Regions from separate parts of the Aurantimonas sp. C2-5-R2 genome, predicted to be linked through region 1. Evidence: riboswitches for the same ligand, from Rfam matches in the RefSeq annotation. Region 1 holds a riboswitch; the other holds the start of a gene.
What was found. A riboswitch is a leader RNA that binds a small molecule or an ion and turns the genes downstream of it on or off. The one in region 1 is predicted to bind thiamine pyrophosphate.

Region 1 (5,406 bases):
CTGGAAGATCCCTATTGTGGCGATATCTTCGTCTTTCGGGCGAAGCGATCGGACAGATTGAAGATTCTGGTCTGGGACGCCAGACCACGGCATCGAAAAATCCGCGCGACGCACGCACCATGATCGTCGTCCTGCGCTGCCGCGGATTACCGAGATCATCACCAACAATGCTGCCGCGATCGTCGTAACGCCCATCGCGATCAGCCTTTTCTTGGCGCTCGGGCTCGATCCCAGGGCTGCCGTCGTCGCGGTGATGTTCGGCGCCTCCGCATGCTTCGCCACACCGATCGGCTACCAGACCAACACGCTGGTCTATGCCGCCGGCAACTACCGCTTTATGGACTTCGTCAAGATCGGTGCGCCAATGAACTTCATCGTCGGCTTCGCGACCTGCGTGGCGATTTACTTCTATTACGGGTCGTAAGCCATGCTCATTCATGCTGAGCTCGGTGATAGCCGCTGATGGGTGTCTGCGAGCGGGTTCAGGTGCGATTCAATCGGACGATACGGACTATCCGTTTGGATTTGGCCGATCCCGCCGATTCTATGACGTTGATTCGATACAAATGACGGAAGTCTTCATCCGCTCAAAGCCATATTGCCGAGAGCGCTCCGTCAGCGGACATGTCCACCGCCAAGACGAGCGTTGCCGCGAGGGCGAGCGCAAACACGGCATCCCCGGCGGAAAAACCCGGCACGTCGATCATCGTTCTTGACCGGTCGGGCGAAAAGCCGCGCGCTTCCATGGCGATGGCGGTGCGCCCGGCGCGGCGAATGGCGTAGGCAATCAACGGAATGATCAGATGGGCGATTTCAGCCGGCGAAGCGAGACGTTTGAGCTCTTGCCCCTTCCGCATGGCGTTGGCGAGGCGGACCTGTCGCGCTTTCAAAGCAAGGTCCGGCACGATCTGCATCGCCGCAAACAGCGCGTACGCAATCCTCGGCGGCAGCCCGAGATAGGCGGCCGACGCGCGCACGAAGCCGCCCGGATCGATCGTCAACGCGAAGAAGACCGAAATCATGCCACCCGCGATCGCCCGCAGGAAGAGGACGAAGCCCGCCAGGATGGCGTCCGATGCCGCGAGATCGTGGGAGAAAACGGCCAGCGCCTCGGTGTTGTCCTGTCGAAAGAGGACATTGGTGGTGAAGAAGCCGAAGCCGAACAGGGCAAACGGGACCATCAAGACCATAAGCAGCAGCGGCGAGGTCCGGTTGACGATGAGAAGCATCCCAGCAAACAGCACGATAGCGAAGAGTTGGAAGCCGATCTCGAAGACGAGCGTCGTCGCGACGATCCAGACGAGGCAGACGCCGAGCATGGTTAGTGGATTGAGGCGTCTCAACATGACGGTCGGTCTTCCAGCCAGCGCAGGGCCGGCGCCGCCGCCGGCTCCGCGAGGCCGTGTTCGGCCAAGAGCCGTGTGTCGAGGAGAAGGTCTTTCGCCGTACCCCCGCGCGACCACGCCGCCTCCGCCCAGAATGACCGCGCGGTCGGCGACCCGCAGCGCGAAGTCCAAATCATGGGTGATGACGACAAGCGCCCGCCCTTTGTTCCGCAGAGCCTCGATGCGCCGGGCAAGCTCCGCGGCGCCGGTCGCGTCCAGCCCCGCCGTCGGCTCGTCGAGGACGATCAGTCGCCAGCGGTCGGCGGCGTCGATCGCCGCCAGCGACAGCCGGCGCTTTTCTCCTTCCGACAGCGTGAATGGATGGCGCGTTTGCAGCGCGGTCAATCCATAATCGCGAAGCGCCGCGGCGACGCGCTCCGACCGCTCGCCGCCGGCAAGGCGCCGCGGCAGCATCGCGGCGATCTCGTCGCGGACCGAGCCGGTGGCGAATTGGTCTTCGGGAGATTGCAGCGCGATCGCGCCGGGCGCGCCGTGCCGGCGGCCGCGCTTGAGGCGTAAAAGTCCGGCAAGGCTGGCGCCGAGCGTCGACTTGCCGGCACCGTTTCTGCCCAGGAGCCCGACGATTTCCCCGGCGCGGACGGACAGATCGACGTCCTTCAGGACAACGGGGCCGAGGAAGGGCGCGCAATCGGCATTCTCGAGGCTCGCGACCGGTGGCCCGGACGGGTTGACGCGGTTCCCGTCCGGCAGACGGTCGGCAACGAAGGTGGAGACGGCCGCGCGAGCCCGATCGTGTCCGGGCGCGCCCGGACCATCGCGCGGCAGTTGCGCGAGCGCTTCCGTCACGGTCAAGGGCGGTTTCGCCAGCACGACGTCCTCGGCGATCAAATGAGCGTCGAGATCGCTCGCCGCCGGCCGCCAGACGCCCTCGGCGACGAGGGCGGAATGATGGTTGCGGAAGAGCTGACGTGGACTTGCGGCGGCCATGACATGGCCGCGCCGGTCGAGGACCACGACGCGGTCGATCGTCTCGATCAGCCCGTCCAGCCGGTGGTCGACGATGAGGCAGGTGCGGCCGGTCTCGGCGAGAAGGGCGCGCAACCGATCCGCGGCCTCGCGTGACAGATGGGCCGTCGGCTCGTCGGCCAAGAGGATCGGTGCGTCCTGGGCGAGGATTGCGGCGAGCGCGACGAGCTGGCGCTCGCCCCCCGACATCGCCAGCGAGCGTCGGTCGCGCCACTCCCACGGCAAACCGAGCCGGGTCATCAGCGCCAAGACGCGTCGCTCGATCTGGGACGGTGGCACGGCCTGATTTTCGAGCGCGAAAGCGATCTCGTCCTTGACGCTCATGCCGCATAAGACTTGATCGGCGTCCTGGAAGTACTGCGCTACGCATTTCGACCAGGCCGCCGGCAAGCGGCGCTCGGTGTTTTCGCCGAAGATCGCGGTCTTGCCGTCGATCCTGGCCGGCACGCTCGTTGGGATAAGCCCGGTCAGAGCGAGAAGCAGCGACGACTTGCCGGACCCCGAGGGCCCCAAAAGGAGAACGCGCTCGCCACGCGAGACGGCGAAATCGACCGGTCCGACGGCGGGTGCCGGCGCGTAGGGGAAGGTGATCGCCGTGCGCCGCCACGCTGCCGCCGGCGGCAGCGATACCTCGTTAGGCAAGCGCTGCCCGCCGTTCATCGTCGATCTTCAGACCGTGCAGCACGCCGGTCCTGTAGAGCGCCTCCACGACATAATAGCCGAGAAGCCCGCCGAGCAGCGCCCCGGAGAGGCACCGAATGACGAACATGACGACGATGAGGCCGGGGGCGAGAGCCGCGTAGTCGAAGCGAATCCAAGTGTAGACGAAGCTGAACACCGCCGCGCCGATGCCGGCCGCCATCAGGACGGGCAGAGAATAGTTGCGCCAGCGGGTCAGCGCGAAGACGAGTTCGGCACCGGCGCCCTGCACCATCCCGGTCACGATCAGGAGCAGGCCGGCCGGGCTGCCGAGCAGGACCTGCACCGCGGCCGCCAGCACTTCCGCGCCGAAGGCCACGCCCGGCTTGCGGATGATTGCGGCCGCCACTATCGAGGCGATGAACCAAAACCCCATGAAGACATCCATGGAGATCGCGCCGAACACGGCCTGTGCGATGAGCCACAACTGCACCCAGCCGAGATAAAGCACCGCGAAGACGGCGCCGAGCACGGCGACGATCAGCGTTTCGCGCAGGGTCCAAGCGGATGGCATGGCAAAGCTCCTGTGGTTGAAGGTCAGGCGTTGGAAGGGCTGTTGGCCGAGACGGTCACGTCGAGGGCGACGTGGGCCTCGGCCGGCGCGAAGCGCAGGAACGCTTCTGACAGCGCCGCGAAGACCGGCCCGGCATCGCCCGAAAGTTTGGTGCAAAAGTTCTTCGAGCGGTCGAAGACCCCGGACGTCTTCAGGAAATCGATACAGGCGTAGATCTCGTCCATGTGGTAGGCGGCGCCGAGCGGATAGTAGGAGAACTGCGCCGAAACGGCTTGGGTTGTCGGGGCGGCCGCGGCGACGGCCGAGACGGCGCCGCGGACGCGCTCTTCCAGATCGCCGTGCGGCTGGAGATCGGCGGTCGGCGTGCAGAGCCCATCGTCCGGCTCGCCGGGGCAGCCGCGCGAGACGGTCGCGGACAGGACGGTGTGGGTTCCGGTCTTCGCGGCGGCGACGAAGAGGTCGCGCATGGCGGCGAACAGCTCTTCGGGCGGGCCGACGATCAGCGTCGAAATGTCGTCCGTCTCGATGCGGAAGCGCTCGCGATAGGGATCGAGCGCGCTCAAGGAGCCGAGAATGACGGAGACAAATCCGTCCGTCATCGGATAAAGGGAAATCTGTGCGCCGGAAAACATCGCTCGCCTCGCTCCGCTGGCATTACCCAGATCAGCTTGAGGGTTCGAAGGCCTGCCGCCTTCCTCTCAGCCCCAGCGTCGCGGAGCACCCCTGTCACGGGTGACTGTTACAGCTTCGATATCTTCGATGCAATCTTTCCGCCTCGGCGCGCGCCACCTCTGCGGAAACGAGGCTGTCCGGGAAGAAATAACTCGGTGTTCGATCCGCGAATTGTCGAATGCGGGGCCCTACCGCCGCAATCCTTCATCGAACCGCAAAGCCGTGCAACTGTCCCAGCTTTTGACGCTTTACGGGGTTGCCGGTGAAAGGATTTCGACGATCGTGGATTCCGTTTTAATTGATGTGTTCCGCAGCCATGGGCTCGGGCGTGAGGAAAGAGAGCAACACCAAGCCCTGCTCTCGACAGCGGTATCCGGCTGAAAACAGCATCCGAGGCACTTTCGTTACCGGCGGTCGTTGTTCCGCCAATATCTCGCTCGAAGCCGCGGCGCGATAATCCAGGCGATCGGTGCGGCGAGTACCAAGCTCAAAGCGACGACCAGCGGAATCAGATATTTCCATTGTTCCTGCAGGGCGGGAAACGAAAGCACGGTGATCGCGCCGACCCCAAATAAAACGGCGTTGACCATGCCGTAAATCAGCAAAGCAATACGCGTCTGGATACTCACTTTTCCTATTCTCCCCAGGCTTGCCGGTGATCACGAGCAATAGGATAGCCCGGCGCTGAAAATCCCGATTTGATCCACATCATCCAATCACGATGTTGATGTGAGCCTTGCGCATCAGATGTCGTCGTAATCGATGGCTATCTGACCGCATCGCACCCCGCCCGTCAGCTCCGATGACGCCCACCCAGGGGGGTGGTCGCGATCAGCGCATGTCGAGCGATCCTTCGCATGGCTGGGACGATGCCGAAGACTGGCAAAGGACTTCGAACGCGCCATCGCTTCCGCCCAGGCCTGGGTCTTCATCGCAAACATCCGCACACTCACCCGACGGCTCGCAAGACCTTGAAATTGCACCAGTCGTTTTGATTCAGACACTGAGCCGCGCGTGATCACCTCCAGCCCCGAAACCGCACGCACCGTAGGCGCCCCTTTCAAATGATTGCTATTGTGCGGCGCGACTTTATATTCCCGCTAAGAAGAGAACAGCACTGCATGGAGGACTTATGCGTAATCTGATTTT
Region 2 (8,483 bases), on a different contig from region 1:
AATATAACGCCGCTTTACGAAGAAATGTGACGCTTCGGATGCCGCAATCGTTATTTCCCGACTGCCGTATCCGCATTGTTTAGCGTATCGGACCGCACAACAGCGGGAATCGCTTCTTTGCCTATACGCGAATCGGCGTCGTCCACCATGCGTTCGAAACATGCCCTGATCTGATTCTTCCCCCTGCGGCAAGAAGCCGCAAGGGAATCACCTTGCGCCAAGGCCACGCAAATCGCGGTCGACAGCATGCAGCCGGTGCCGCGAATCGCGACCGGGCGACGCGGCGAGGCGAAGCGATCCGGCGTGTCGCCGCCGGACTGAAACAGCAGATCCACCGCGCCGTCGCCTTGATCATGGCCGCCCTTGACGAGCACTGCCTTTGTGCCGGCCCCAAGGAGGACGCCCGCCTGCTCCGCGATTGTGGCCGGAGGCTCGGCGTCCAAGATCGCCGCCGCCAGAATTTGAAGCTCGGGCAGATTCGGCGTCAGCAAGGTCGCCAGCGGGAGTATCCGCTCGATGAAAACCGCCATCGCCGCATCGTCGAGAAGCCGGCGGCCGGAACTCGACGACACGACCGGATCGATAACGACGGGCAGGTCAGTGTATTCAGTCAGCGCCGAGGCGACCGCTTCGACGGTGGCCGCCGAGCCGAGCATACCGATCTTGATGGCGCCGACTGCCCCATCCTCCAGCGCCAGCCGGATCTGCTCGCGCAGAATGTCCAACGGAACCGGATGGATGGCGGTCACCTGACGGTCGGATTGCGCCGTCACCGCCGAGAGTGCAAACCGCAGCGTGGCGCCAAGGTCATGCGCGGCGCGAATGTCGGCGGCGATCCCGGCCCCGCCGGAGGAATCCGAGCCGGCGATCGCCAGCACCACAGGCGAGGCGCTCAAGCGCTGTCCGTCCCTGCCGCTTCGGGCTCTCCGCCCGCGCGCCAGCGCCGGGTCGCAGCGATCCATTCGCGGGTCCGCCCCTCCGGGTCGGCGTTTCGGGTGATGTCGGTAACGACGGCGGCGCTGTCGGCACCATTCTCGAACACCTCACCGAGCCGCGCGACAGTGAGGCCGCCGATCGCGACCAGTGGTATGTCGCCGATCGCCGCGCGCCAGGCGGCGAGCTTTGCCGGGGTCTGCGGCGCCCAATTCATCGCCTTCAGAATGGTCGGCCAGATTGGGCCGAGCGCGACATAGTCGGGCTCGGCCGCAAGCGCGGTTGCAAGCTCGACCCGGTCATGGGTCGACAGGCCGAGCTTCAGCCCGGCGCGGCGGATGGCGGCACGATCGGCATCGGCCAGATCCTCCTGCCCGAGATGGACGACATCGCAGCCCTCCTCGATCGCCAGGCGCCAGTGGTCGTTGACCACGAGCTGGCAGGCATTGGCCTCGCACACGTCCCTTGCGCGGCGAATTTCGGCGCGCAGCCGCCGCGCGTCCATCGCCTTGGCTCGCAATTGCACCAGTCTGACGCCAAGCGGCACCAGCCGCTCGACCCAGTCGGCGTCGTCGACGATCAGGTAAAACGGATCGAGCCCGATCCGCGTGCCCCCATCCATTGTCGCGCTCATGCCAGCAGCGCCCTGCCCAGCACCGGCGTCGACGGCGCGGCCATGTCGCGCGGCTCCAGCGCGCCCGCCTCGTAGCCGAGTCGCCCGGCCTCGACCGCCAGCGCGAAGGCGCGCGCCATCGCGACCGGATCGCCGGCCTTGGCGATTGCGGTGTTGAGGAGGACGCCGTCGAAGCCGAGTTCCATCGCCTCGGCCGCATGCGAGGGCACGCCGAGACCGGCGTCGACGATCAGCGTCACCTCCGGAAAATGCGCCCTGAGGCTGCGCAGCCCATAGCGGTTGTTGAGGCCCCTGGCCGAGCCGATCGGTGCGCCCCAGGGCATGAGGACGCGGCATCCGGCTTCGATCAAGCGTTCGGCGGCGACGAGGTCCTCGGTCGTATAAGGCAAGACCTCGAACCCCTCGGCGACGAGGATTCGCGCCGCGTCGACCAAGCCGAAGAGATCGGGCTGCAGCGTGTCGGCCTCGCCGATCACCTCCAGCTTGACCAGCGTGGTGTCGAAGATCTCGCGGCCCATCTGCGCGGTCGTCACCGCGTCCTTCACCGTATGGCAGCCAGCCGTATTGGGCAGCACCTGCACGCCGAGATCGCGGATCAGGTCCCAGAATCCCTGCCCGGCCTTCGCTCCGGCACTCTCGCGGCGGAGCGAGACGGTGACGAGTTCCGCCCCGGAAGCGCGCACGGCGTCGGCCATGATCGCCGGCGACGGATAGAGCGCGGTGCCGAGCATCAGCCGCGAGGCGTGGTGGCGTCCGTAAATGTCCATCGACAATCTCCTAGCCTCCCTGCATGGGCGCGACGATTTCGATCGCATCGCCGTCGACGACCGGTGTCGCCGGTCGGTCCTCTTTCGCCACGAAATCACAATTGCGCGCGGTGGCGACGACCGCGTCCGCCAGCCCGAGTTCGACCAGAAGAGCATCGAGTGTCGTCGCCGCGACCTCGCGCGCCTCGCCGTTCAGCTTGATCGTCACGCCGCAACCCTCCCGCTCTTGCCGAGGGCGAGATCGGCCGCCCGCCCCGCGACATCCGGCGCCAGCAGAAATCCGTGGCGGTAAAGACCGTTGACCGAGATCACCCGTCCCTGCCGCGTCACCCGTGGCAGGTTGTCGGGAAAGGCCGGCCGAATCCCGACGCCGGTCTCGAGGATCTCCGCCTCGGCGAAAGCCGGGTGCAGCGCGTAGGCGGCCGACAAAAGCTCGACCGCCGAGCGCAGCGTGATCGCGCCCCGGTTTTCGCTCTCGATCATCGTCGCGCCGACCATGAAGATGCCGTCCACACGCGGCACGACGTAAATCGGCTGACGCGGATGCAGGAGACGGACCGGCCGCGACAGCGCCACCTCGCCCGTCCGCAGCAGCACCATTTCGCCGCGCACGCCGCGCAGCTCCGGCAAGGTCTCGCGGGCGGCAAAACCACGGCAGTCGATAACCGTTTCGAAGCCCGCGGACGCAGCGCGCCCGTCCTCACCGAAATGGAATGCGGCCCCCATCCCCTCCAGCCGCCGGGCCAGCGCCTTCAAGGCGCAGCGCGGGCACAGATGCGCCTCTTCGGCAAACAGCAGCCCTGCCTGGAACCGCCCGGCGAGGCTGGGCTCGAGCTCGGCGATCTCCTCGGCCCCGACACGGTCGAAATGGTCGGTGCGCCGGGCAAAACAGTCGAGCTCCGCCCGGTCGCGCGGCGGCGCCAGGACCAGGCTGCCCTGCCGCGCCACACCGGGGACGCGGGCCGCCCACCAGTCGGCGGCGCCGGCGCCGAGCCGGACCACCTCGGGCTCGGCGCTTTCGCGCTCGCACCACGGCGCCAGCATGGCGCCGGCGAGACGCGACGCCGCGCCCTCCCCGATGGCGGCGCCACGCTCGAACACCGTCACCGAAGCACCCCGCTCGGCGAGCACGGTGGCGGAGGCCAGCCCCGCGACACCGGCGCCGAGAACCGCGATCTGCATCGGCCTACTCCGCCGCTTCGCCGGCCGCGTTCGCCGGCATATAAAGATCGCCGCCCTCACGGTATTTGCGGGCCATCTCCTCCATCCCCTCTTTCTGCGCCTCGGCGCGGATATCGTGGGAGATCTTCATGGAGCAGAATTTCGGGCCGCACATGGAGCAGAAATGCGCCGTCTTGTGCGCCTCCTTGGGCAGCGTCTCGTCGTGCAGCGAGCGCGCCGTTTCCGGATCCAGCGAGAGGTTGAACTGGTCCTCCCAGCGAAACTCGAATCGGGCCCGCGACAGCGCGTCGTCGCGCAGCTGCGAGGCCGGGTGGCCCTTGGCGAGATCGGCGGCGTGGGCGGCGATCTTGTAGGTGATCACCCCGACCTTGACGTCGTCGCGGTCGGGCAGGCCCAGATGCTCCTTGGGCGTTACGTAGCAGAGCATGGCCGTGCCGAACCAGCCGATCATCGCCGCGCCGATGCCGCTGGTGATGTGGTCGTAGCCCGGCGCGATGTCGGTCACCAAGGGCCCGAGCGTATAGAACGGGGCCTCGCCGCAGACCTTCATCTGCAGATCGACATTTTCCTTGATCTTGTGCATCGGGACGTGCCCCGGACCCTCGATCATCACCTGGCAGTCCTTGGCCCAGGCGATCTGCGTCAGTTCGCCGAGCGTTTCCAGTTCGGCGAACTGTGCCTTGTCGTTGGCGTCGGCGATCGAGCCGGGACGCAGGCCGTCACCGAGCGAGAAAGACACGTCGTACATCCGGCAGATGTCGCAGATTTCCTCGAAATGCTCGTAGAGGAAGCTCTCCTTGTGGTGGTGCAGGCACCATTTGGCCATGATCGAGCCGCCGCGAGAGACGATGCCGGTGACCCGCTCGACGGTGAGCGGGATGTGACGCAGCCGCACGCCGGCATGGATGGTGAAATAGTCGACACCCTGCTCGGCCTGCTCGATCAGCGTGTCGCGATAGACCTCCCAGGTTAGATTCTCGGCGATGCCGTCGACCTTCTCCAGCGCCTGGTAGAGCGGCACGGTGCCGATCGGCACCGGCGCGTTGCGGATGATCCACTCGCGAATGTCGTGGATATTGCGGCCGGTCGACAAATCCATGACCGTATCGGCGCCCCAGCGGATCGACCAGACCATCTTCTCGACCTCTTCGGCCATCGACGAGGTCACGGCCGAATTGCCGATATTGGCGTTGATCTTGACCAGGAAATTGCGCCCGATCGCCATCGGCTCGAGTTCGGGATGGTTGATGTTGGCAGGAATGATCGCCCGGCCCGACGCCACCTCGTCGCGCACCCATTCGGGGGTGATGAAATCGGGGATGGTGGCGGAAAAGGGATGACCGTCCCGCTCCAGCTGGGCCTTGGCCTGCTCGCGCCCGAGATTCTCGCGGATCGCGACGAACTCCATTTCCGGAGTGACGATGCCGGCGCGGGCATAGGCGATCTGGGTGACGGCCTTGCCGCTCTTCGCCCGCAGCGGTGCATGGGAGACAGGAAAGGTCGGAACGCGCTTGGCGTCGGAGGTAACGCCATTGTCTTCCGGCCGGACCACCCGGCCGGCATAGTCCTCGACGTCTCCGGCCGCGAGCGTCCAATCGCGCCGCTTGCGGGGAAGGCCGGCGGCGATATCGGTTGTTGCCGTGTCGTCCGTATAGGGACCGGAGGAATCATAGACAGTGACCGGCGGCTCGCCGGCGGTCGGATGCACGGAGATCTCGCGCATCGGGACGCGGACTTCGGGGTGGAGCGTACCGGCGCGCCAGATCTTGCGGGATGCTGGCAGCGGGCCGCTGGTCACGGTGGGGGCAATAACGGTGGGAGTCTGGGCGTTCATAGGCTCTCCTGTTCGACAAGGAGATCCAGTTCCGCGGTTTGGGTAAGATTGGGCCGCTTCACACCGGGGGTTTCCCGATGCCTCTTCCCCGATTGTCGTCGCCAGAGAACGCGCCGCGTAGGCGGCGGGTCGTCAAAGGGGAAAACGGATCGGGAAGCGGCTCACTCCATCCCTACGCCAGTGTCAACTGGATCAGGTTCGTAGGGTCGCCGCGCGCTTCTTGAGCCGTCGGCCTCTCAGTTCCTTGCCGGAACTCCCCTTGGACGAGCAAACGCTATCAATTCAGCGGCCAAAGTCAACGGCGATCTGCGCCGACCCGGAGACCGGACCGCCAAATGTCGTGAAAGCACCGCGGAAGCGCCTATTCCTTCACCGCGCCGGTCATCGACGAGACGTAATAGTCGACGAAGAAGGAGTAGAGGATGACGACGGGGAGCGAGCCGAGCAGAGCCCCGGCCATCAGCGCCCCCCATTCGTAGATGTCGCCGCGCACAAGCTCGGTCAGCACGCCGACCGGGATTGTCTTGTTCTCCGACGAGGAGATGAAGGTCAGCGCGTAGATGAACTCGTTCCAGGACAGCGTGAAGGCGAAGATGCCGGCGGAGATCAGGCCGGGCACGGCCAAAGGCAGTACCACCTTGGTCAGGATCTGCCAGCGCGTCGCCCCGTCCACCAGCGCGCTCTCTTCCAGCTCGAAGGGGATGGTGCGGAAATAGCCCATCAGCAGCCAGGTGCAGAACGGGATGAGGAAGGTCGGATAGGTCAGGATCAGCGCCAGCCGGGAATCGAAGATGCCGACATTGAAAACGATGAAGGCGAGCGGAATGAACAGGATCGACGGCGGCACGAGATAAGCGAGAAAGATCAACAGACCGGTGACCCGCGCGCCGGTGAAGCGCACCCGTTCGATCGCGTAGGCGGCGAAGACCGAGGCGGCCAGCGCAATCGCCGTCGAGGCAACGGAGACCAGCATGGTGTTCCACAGCCAGCCCGGATAGGAGGTCTCGAAGAGCAGGAAGCGGATATGCTCGAGCGTCGGCTTGACCACCCAGAACGGGCTATAGTCGGTATAGTTGGTCAGCTGGTGGTTCGGTTTTACCGCCGTGATCGCCATCCAGTAGAATGGGAACAGCAGCACGAACACGAACACCGCCAAGGGCAGATAGACCACGAGGATGCGGCGCGGCAGCGAGTTGAACTGCTGCATGCCTTCGGTGTCGTCATGCACGGCGACGGTGCGGCCGGGAAGCGTTTCTTGGCTCACGGGGTCATATCTCCTCAATCGGCCGCGCCCTGCTGCCATTTGCGTCGCTGCAGCCCGAAGAACGAGAACAGGATCGCGGCGAGCAGGAAAGGAATCATGGCGACGGCGATCGCCGCGCCCTCACCGAGCTGGCCGCCGGGAATGGCGCGCTGGAACGAGAGCGTCGCCATCAGATGCGTCGCGTTGACCGGGCCGCCGCGCGTCAAGACGTAGATCAGCTGGAAATCGGTGAAGGTGAACAGCACCGAGAAGGTCATCACCACGGCGATGATCGGCGTCAGCAGCGGCAGGGTGATCTTGGTGAAACGCTGCCACGGCGTCGCGCCGTCGAGCGCCGCGGCCTCGTTCAGCGATTGCGGGATCGTCTGCAGCCCCGCGAGCAGCGAGATCGCCACGAACGGAATGCCGCGCCAGACATTGGCCGCGATGACCGAGGCGCGGGCCTTGTTCGGATCGCCGAGGAAGTTGATCGGCGTGTCGATCCAGCCCCACTGCATGAGCACCCAGGAAATGATCGAGAACTGTGAATCGTAGATCCACCAGAAGGCTAGCGCCGACAGGACTGTCGGCACCACCCAGGGCAGCAGGATGATCGCTCGGAAGAAGTTCTTGAACGGCAGGCGCTCGTTGAGGATCAGGGCCAGCCAAAGGCCGAGCACGAACTTCAGCACCGAGGCGACGAAGGTGTAGAGGACGGTGTTGTAGACCGACAGCCAGAACACCGGATCGTCGAACAGCCAGGCGTAGTTTTCCAGACCGACGAAGACGCCGGTGCGACCGATGGTCGTATCGGTAAAGCCCAGCCAGACGCCGAGCCCGAGCGGATAGGTGAGGAAGAACAGCAAGAAGATCGCCGCCGGCAGCATGAACAGCAGCCCGAGGCCGTTCCGGCTTTGCACGAACCGGCGCAGGATGGATGGCCGCGGTACCGCCTGGACGCTCGACATCGCTTGCTCGTTCCTCTTTTGCTGCCCGGCCCACGGGATCGGGTAAATCACGCCACATCGCTGCGGTCTTGATGGTCGAAAACGCCAAGGGGCGCCAGCGATCGCCGGCGCCCCTCGTTTGGTTAGCGGTAGTAGCGGGCGATACGCCGCTCGGCGTTGGCGATCGCCTCTTCGGCCGTCCGTTGACCGGTGACCGCCTCCGCAAACATGTCGACGACCACATAGTCGGCCATCACGCCGGCCGACGAGGGTCCGAGCGGCCCGGCAAAGCCGTTCGGGCGCAAGCTCGCCGACGCCTTGGAATAGGGCTCGTGGATCGGGTCCGAGGTCCAGATCGGATTGTCGGCGAACGCCTTCAACGGCTGGCAGCAATAGGCGCTGGCACCCTGAATCCAGGCGTTCATCTGATCGGGCTGGTACATGAAGGCGATGTAGGCCTTGGCCGCCTCCGGGTATTTGGTGTGCTTGAAGACGTTGATCGTCGAGGTCTGGTGCAGTTCCACCGACTTGCCGACCGGACCGATCGGCAGGTTGGTCGTGCGCATGTCCTCGGCGATCTCCGCCATCGCGGGGTCTTTCTTGGCGGCGTAGTAGAGTGAGACTCCGTTTGCCGTCAGCGAGATCTGTCCGGCCAGAAAGGCGCGGTTGTTGTTGATGTCGAGCCAGCTCTCGGTGCCCGGGATGAAGGTCGCGTAGAGCGCCTTGGCGTATTCGATCGCGGCTTTGGTCTCGGGGCTGTCGATCGCCGGCTTACCACTCTCGTCGACGGTCATGCCGCCATGGCTCCACAACAGCCAGTGCGCGTAGTTGTTGCCGTCGCCGACGGCCTTGCCGTGCGGGAATCCGGCGGGCGTGCCCTTGGCCTGCATCGCTTTGCAAAGCTCGAGGAAGCCGTCGGTATCTTGCGGGAACTCGTCGAACC

Region 2: another riboswitch for thiamine pyrophosphate. It lies ahead of thiC (phosphomethylpyrimidine synthase ThiC); the one in region 1 lies ahead of VQ044_RS23385 (YkoF family thiamine/hydroxymethylpyrimidine-binding protein).

Annotation. Positions count from the first base shown of each region.
Region 1 covers NZ_JAZHLJ010000129.1:470-5,875, reverse strand. Annotated here, with positions in the region: partial or broken gene tnpB (IS66 family insertion sequence element accessory protein TnpB) at 1-78, shown strand, start outside; gene VQ044_RS23400 (hypothetical protein) at 212-424, shown strand; gene VQ044_RS23395 (ATP-binding cassette domain-containing protein) at 588-3,032, opposite strand; gene VQ044_RS23390 (ECF transporter S component) at 3,007-3,585, opposite strand; gene VQ044_RS23385 (YkoF family thiamine/hydroxymethylpyrimidine-binding protein) at 3,609-4,217, opposite strand; TPP riboswitch at 4,209-4,320, opposite strand; gene VQ044_RS23380 (hypothetical protein) at 4,345-4,638, shown strand; gene VQ044_RS23375 (hypothetical protein) at 4,662-4,886, opposite strand; partial or broken gene VQ044_RS23370 (IS5/IS1182 family transposase) at 5,098-5,232, shown strand.
Region 2 covers NZ_JAZHLJ010000008.1:114,076-122,558, reverse strand. Annotated here, with positions in the region: gene thiD (bifunctional hydroxymethylpyrimidine kinase/phosphomethylpyrimidine kinase) at 51-896, opposite strand; gene VQ044_RS06265 (thiamine phosphate synthase) at 893-1,537, opposite strand; gene VQ044_RS06260 (thiazole synthase) at 1,564-2,334, opposite strand; gene thiS (sulfur carrier protein ThiS) at 2,345-2,542, opposite strand; gene VQ044_RS06250 (FAD-dependent oxidoreductase) at 2,539-3,516, opposite strand; gene thiC (phosphomethylpyrimidine synthase ThiC) at 3,521-5,350, opposite strand; TPP riboswitch at 5,503-5,620, opposite strand; gene VQ044_RS06240 (carbohydrate ABC transporter permease) at 5,712-6,557, opposite strand; gene VQ044_RS06235 (carbohydrate ABC transporter permease) at 6,629-7,561, opposite strand; gene VQ044_RS06230 (ABC transporter substrate-binding protein) at 7,684-8,483, opposite strand, start outside.